2 linked regions of the Roseimaritima multifibrata genome follow. The protein of the gene in region 2 interacts with the protein of the main gene of each other region in a pairwise test. Links are inferred from orthologs where the notes say so. Each region holds a gene or a part of one and is shown on either strand. Other genes may lie near its edges. The genes, in order: pepT and tpiA.

Region 1 (3,257 bases), 320 kb from region 2 along the record:
GACGCTAGAGCGTTGGCAACGACGGCTTCGGTGGCGTGAGAGCCGCTTGCTGGGCAAAGTTTCGTACCAAAGCGCGGGCTACCTTTTCCAGTGGAGCTCTGGCACGTGCGTCGCTGCGGATCACCGCAGCCAGTTCACCGGCGTCGCCGGCTTTGCGGAGAATCGGATCGATGGGCAGTTCGCCCAAGAACGGTAGCGAAAGTTCTTCGGCTTTGTCGCGTGCGCCGCCGGAGCCAAAGATGTCGTAACGCTTGTGGCAGTCGGGGCAAACGAATCCGCTCATGTTTTCAACAATCCCGGCAACCGGGATTTTAACCGTACGGAACATGCTGATCGCTTTCACGGCGTCCAGCAGAGCCACCTCCTGAGGCGTGCAGACGACGACGGCGCCTGCGATGGGAACTGCGCCCTGTGAGAGCGTCAACGCGACGTCGCCCGTCCCAGGGGGCATGTCGATGACCAAGTAATCCAGTTCACCCCAGTCGGTTTCACCGAGGAACTGGTTGATCGATTGATGAAGCATCGGACCACGCCAAATAACCGCTTGGTCTGGTTCCACAAAAAAGCCCATCGAGATCACCGGAAGGTCACCCGATTTGATCGGGACGATCTTCTTGTTGGGAGTTAGTTCGGGTTTCCCTGTCAGCCCAAATAGGTGGGGGATACTAGGACCATAAACATCGGCGTCCATCAGACCCACTTTGGCTCCCAGCAGTTCCAGCGTGACCGCTAACGAGGCTGCAACCGTGCTCTTGCCGACGCCTCCTTTGCCAGAACCGACCGCGATCACTGTCTTGATGCGCAGCCCTGCCTGCCCTGAGCGAGCTGGCGGACGGGCATGTGGATGGACGGTAATGTCGACCGTGGTTCCGGGGATCTTGGCGGCGACCAACGACGCGATCTGTTCTTTGACTTCGTTAGCGATTGGGTAGGAGTGTGTGGAGAGTCCTAATGCAATCTTGGCGTGTTTGTTTTCAACCTGAATGTCGCCCAGTTGTCCCATCGTTCCAATTGGTCGACCTGTTTCGGGATCGGGGAACGTTTCCAGTAGACTGCGGACCAAATCGGCAGTTAATTCTTGGTCAGGCATAATTCGTATTTAAAAGTAAATGTGAAAGGCAGAGTGAAATGGTTTCGGATCGTCCCGTTCCTGCAAACGATGATCGCGATTGAACATGGGACTAGGATTTAGCTTGTTGGCTCCACAGCCGCAGTAGTTCCACAAGATGTTCGATTGCATCTTCCATTTGATCAAGGCAGGCAAATTCGTGAACCGCGTGGATGTTGTGTTGGCCGCTGGAAAGGTTGGGCGTTGGCAGCCCCTTTTCGGTCAGTTGCGAACCGTCGGTGCCGCCTCGAATGATGGTCTTTCGATAGGTTCGCTGCAGGTTTTGGTAAGCCTGTTCGGCAAATTGCACCACTTCGGGGGATTGTTGTAAACCCTCGGCAAGGTTTCGGTACTGTGAACGGACTTGAACATCCACTTGCAGCCCGGGGAAATGTTCCTGAACCGTTTCGGCAAGTGTTCTGATTTGATCGGCAAACAGGTCAAGTTCGGCGGTATCGAAGCTTCGCAGGATTAATTCCACCGTGGCATTTCCAACGCCTCCATGAATGTTGTGGGCATGGATAAAGCCCTCGCGACCGGAAGTGGTTTCCGGGGTTTGTTGATCGCGTGGAAGTAAATCGACGAAATAAGCGGCCGCGCGGACCGCGTTGACCATTCGACCTTTGGCGATTGCGGGGTGAATGTTGTGACCGCGGAACGTGACCGTCGCGGCATCGGCCGAGAACGTTTCCACATCCAGGTCGCCAGCACCCCCTCCGTCGAGCGTATAAGCTGCCGCTGCATCGAGTTTGGAAAGGTTGATCTTGTCGGTACCGCGGCCGATTTCTTCGTCGCAGGTAAAGAGGATGCGGACCGTCCCGTGTTCTAGATGAGGATTTTCGATCAGGTGCTGAGCCAATTCCATGATGATCGCAACGCCTGCTTTGTCATCGCCCCCTAGCAGCGTGGTCCCGTCTGTTGTGATCAACGTTGAACCGATCAGGTCGTTCAGTTCCGGAGTCTGGTCGACACGGATAACCTGCCCGCTCGGCAGCAGGATATCGCCTCCTTCGTAGTTCTTGATCACCTGAGGGCTGATGTTGGCGCTGGGGGCTTCCGGCGATGTATCCAAGTGGGCGATCAACGCGATCGTTGGGCTGTTTCCACCATCGGTTGCAGGCACGCTGGCCCAGACCAAGCCATGTTCGTCCTGGTGAGGATAGTCGGCTCCTAGATCTTCTAGTTGCTGAGTCAAAAGGTTCCCAAGTTCCCACTGCCCTGCACTGCTGGGGTAACGTGTCGTGTCGGGATTGGCGGCCGTGTCGACGCCAACGTAGGCAAGGAAACGCTCTAGTAAACGGTCTCGGTTGATTTGATTAGACATGGGGACGCCTGATGAAGGGAACTCGCTACAATAAACTTTGAATGAATCAGCATTGTGACAGATCGACACGCGATAGGGAGATAGGCGGTTGGCCACAGCAAAGAAGATCGAATTTCTGCTGTTTGATGTAGAAACCATCGCCGATGGGCAACTTGTCGCGGCGGTGAAGTATCCGACGGAGGAACTGGAACCTGCTGAAGCGATTGAACGTTTTCAGGAAGAACTGCGGGAAACTCAGAAAGGACGTGATTTTATCCCGCATACCTTTCAGATTCCAATCGCTGTGGTGGTTGCCAAGGTCGATAGCGATCTGAATATGGTCGATCTGGTTTCGTTGGACGAACCGCAGTTCCGTTCGCATGTCATGACCCAACACTTTTGGCGAGGGTGGGAGCACTATCACCATCCGACGTGGGTGACGTTTAACGGCCGAGGCTTCGATATCCCGGTTATGGAGCTTGCCGCTTTTCGATACGGATTGAATTTAAAAGATTGGTTTCACAACAAAGGGGCGTCCTACACGCATCCTCGAAATCGATACAACGCAAACGCCCATTTGGATCTGCACGAGATCCTCACCAATTACGGTTCCTGTTGGTTCCGAGGTGGCTTGGACCTCGCAGCAACGCTGATTGGCAAGCCTGGAAAGATGGCGACGAAGGGAGACCAAGTCCAAGAGATGTGGAATCAGGGCAAACTGCAAGAAATCAGTGACTATTGTCGCTGCGATGTTCTGGATACCTACTTTGTCTTCTTGAGGACTTCGGTTCTTAACGGCCGGATCGACCTGGCGCGCGAAGCCGAGTTGGTCGAACAAACCCATCG
Region 2 (3,311 bases):
CCAGTGTTTGCCGTCCGCCGCTGTTTCCGCGGCCGTTGGAAGCCTCCGCCGCTGTTTATCACTTGAAATAGTAGGCTTCTGCACCGTTTTGGGGCCTCGATAAGGGTGGGCTGTGGGAGATCCCCGTCAGTTGTTACATTACGCACCTAAATCCGAAACATTTTATTCCATTTTGCCTTCTGAACCGTTAAATCTGCCGTGATTGTCATTCTCAAATCGGGTGCAAGTGATCAGCAAATTGATCATGTGATCGAACGCATTGAAGCGTTGGGTTTGCAGGCCCATCTGAGCCGGGGGACTTTCCGGACGATCGTCGGGGTGATTGGTGATGAGAGCAAGGTTTCTGAAGATTCGCTGCGATCAATTCCAGGTATTGCCCAAGTGATTCCCGTTTTGCCTCCCTACAAACTCGCTTCATTGGAAGCCCATCCGCAGCGATCGGTTGTCGATGTAAGTGGCGTTTTGGTGGGTGGAGGCAATTTGGGCATGATCGCTGGCCCATGCTCGGTTGAAGAACCTGAGCGGATGGATCGGCTAGCAAAGTCGGCTCGCGAATCGGGGGCCAACCTGTTTCGTGGGGGGGCTTACAAGCCACGCACCAGCCCTTATGCGTTTCAGGGATTGGGCGTCGAAGGTTTAAAAATTTTGAAAGAGGCTGGTCACCGGTACGGTTTGCCCGTGGTCACCGAAGTGACCGACCCTCGAAACGTTGAAATCGTCAGTGAATATGCCGATATGCTTCAGGTGGGAGCACGGAATATGCAGAATTTCGTCCTCCTGACCGAAGTTGGTAAATCGTCCCGCCCGGTCCTGCTGAAACGCGGGATGAGCGCCACGATCCAAGATCTGCTGATGAGTGCCGAATACATTCTCTCGCAGGGGAACCCAAATGTGGTGCTTTGCGAGCGAGGGATCAAGAGTTTTGATCCCTCCACACGGAATCTGTTTGATGTGGCTGCGGTCCCCGTTTTGGCTGGCTTGACCCATTTGCCCGTGATCGTCGACCCCAGTCATGCGACCGGTCGTCCTGATCTGATCCCCGCCTGTGCCCTCGCCGGGCTGGCTGCCGGAGCCGACGGGGTCCATATCGAGATCCACGACGAGCCTGAAGTTGCCAAGAGCGATGGCCCCCAGGCGTTGCTACCCGAACAATATCAAGAATTAGCGGGCCGGATGCGAAAAATGGCCGAACTGCTAGGTAAGACTATCTCCCCACCGAACCCTGAGGTTGCAGCGTGACTCGACGTATTCTGATTGCTGGTAACTGGAAAATGAATACCCGTCGTCGCGATGCGGCGGCTTTGGCCAAAGGCGTTGTCGATGGCATTCCCAAGGAATGCGCCGTCGAAATCGCCCTTTGTCCTCCCTCGGTCTATTTGGGGACCGTTTCGGAGTGTGTGGTCGGTTCGCCTGTCGGTCTGGGCGGCCAGAACCTTTACGCCGCGGCAGACGGAGCCTTCACCGGCGAAGTGAATGCGGGCATGCTGACCGATATCGGTTGCAGCTATGTCATCCTTGGCCACAGCGAACGCCGTCAGCTGATGGGCGAAACCGATGCGGACGTCAGCAAAAAACTGCACGCGGCCCTCGCGGGTAATTTGATTCCGATCGTTTGTGTCGGCGAAACCCAAGAACAGCGCGAAAATAACGAAACCGAACAGGTCGTCAGCGACCAGCTGAAAGGCTCCTTGGCCGGCCTTGATGAAGCTCGGGCTGCTGGGATTGTGATCGCCTACGAACCTGTCTGGGCGATCGGAACCGGGCTGACAGCCTCTCCTGATCAGGCTGAAGCGGTACACGCCTTTATCCGTGGTATCCTGACGGATGATTTTGGCGAAGACGTCGCAGGCCAAATCCGGTTACAGTACGGCGGAAGCGTCAAACCGGGTAACGCGGCTGAATTGCTCGGACAGAAAAATATTGATGGTGCCCTCGTTGGAGGCGCTAGTCTAAAGGCAGAAGACTTCCTCGGTATTATCAACGCCGTCTAGTTCGGTAGTCCTCTCCTTCCTTTACCCATACTTTCGTTAAGAGATTTTCACGATGACCCCTTTGTTCGGCCTCGTTGGCTTCTTTTTGGGTTGGACCATGTCCTTGTTGTCCGTCTTTTTGATTCTTCTGGTATTGGTCCAGAGGGGGCGAGGCGGCGGTCTGACAGGAGCCTTGGGTGGTCCTGGTGGGCAAAGCGCTTTCGGTAGCAAAGCCGGGGACATGTTCACGAAAATTACAAGTGTTACCGCGTTGCTGTGGATTGGCCTCTGTGCGATCGCAACCGCATCGATGGGAGTCAAACCGCTTGCTGAAGAACCTGACGATGAAATTGCAGTCATCGAAGGCAAAGGGGACGAAGACCTCGGCAATCTGTCTTTCCCAGGCCTTTCGGAGATCGAATCTGAAGAAACTGTCGAAGGTGATGTCGAACTGACACCAGCCGACGCAGAACCCAAGATGGAAGCCCCAGCGGAAACCGAAGCTCCAGCGGAAACGCCTGCTCCAGCAGAAACCGAAGCTCCTGCTGCTCCAGAAACCGAAGCCGAGGCTCCTGCTAAAGCGGAAACGGAAACTCCTGCGAAAGCCGATACCCCTGCCGATGAAACTCCGTAGTTTGAGTGATTCCTTGTGTAAGGAGGGAGTTACATGACGCGAAGTATGACCGGCCAAGGGCAGGCTCGACAGAATGGACCCAATGGGCTCCTCTCTGTGGAAATTCGCACGGTAAACAATCGAGGACTGAAGATCGTGTCTCGCGTGAGTGAGACGCTGGCCTGCTTTGAACCGCAGGTTGAGGCGGTTCTGCGATCGCATGTCCATCGTGGAAGTGTTCAGTTGAAGGTTCGCTTGGATCGTAGTGATTCGGGCTCGGCCTATTCGATCAATTCCCAGCAGCTCCTAAGTTACTGCCGGCAACTCGAACAGGTGCGTAGCGAATTCGATGGCTCACTCGCCCCGCTGGACCTTGCTCGGATCGCTCAGTTCCCTGGAGTGCTGAACGAGGCTGATGACGAAGGGAAGCAGGACGAAGGAGTTTGGAAAGCGGTTGAAGACGTCCTGTGTGAGGCGATTGAGAACCTCAATCGGATGCGGGATGAAGAAGGAAGTGCGATGCAAGAGGCACTTCTTCAGGATTTGGCGGTGATTGAGACGCATTTGGCGTCGATTGCGGCGCGACGTCCGGATGTCGTTTCGGCTTATCGCGATCGCTTGGAATCAAAAGTGGATACCTACCTGGCCGAAAAAGGTCTGGTGGTGGCTCAGGTTGAAATCCTGCGTGAAATCCAATTGTTTGCCGATCGAAGTGATATTAGTGAAGA

Evidence for each region.
Region 1: the proteins of tpiA (region 2) and pepT interact in binary tests that used the Escherichia coli proteins (3 or more experiments, as listed by UniProt). The link is inferred for Roseimaritima multifibrata from one-to-one orthologs.

Annotation. Positions count from the first base shown.
Region 1 is NZ_CP036262.1:5,458,618-5,461,874, reverse strand. The notes cover bases 308-3,241. They hold pepT (peptidase T), read right to left. Parts: upstream 2,433-3,241; coding sequence 1,182-2,432; downstream 308-1,181. Other genes in these bases: FF011L_RS19800 (3'-5' exonuclease), read left to right, coding at 2,521-3,241; FF011L_RS19810 (Mrp/NBP35 family ATP-binding protein), read right to left, coding at 308-1,090. Also shown: more of FF011L_RS19810, read right to left, coding at 5-307; more of FF011L_RS19800, read left to right, coding at 3,242-3,257. UniProt on the Escherichia coli protein: Cleaves the N-terminal amino acid of tripeptides.
Region 2 is NZ_CP036262.1:5,134,610-5,137,920, reverse strand. The notes cover bases 126-3,113. They hold tpiA (triose-phosphate isomerase), read left to right. Parts: upstream 126-1,235; coding sequence 1,236-1,991; downstream 1,992-3,113. Other genes in these bases: FF011L_RS18570 (YicC/YloC family endoribonuclease), read left to right, coding at 2,638-3,113; secG (preprotein translocase subunit SecG), read left to right, coding at 2,044-2,604; aroF (3-deoxy-7-phosphoheptulonate synthase), read left to right, coding at 199-1,239. In the rest of the region: more of FF011L_RS18570, read left to right, coding at 3,114-3,311. UniProt on the Escherichia coli protein: Involved in the gluconeogenesis. Catalyzes stereospecifically the conversion of dihydroxyacetone phosphate (DHAP) to D-glyceraldehyde-3-phosphate (G3P).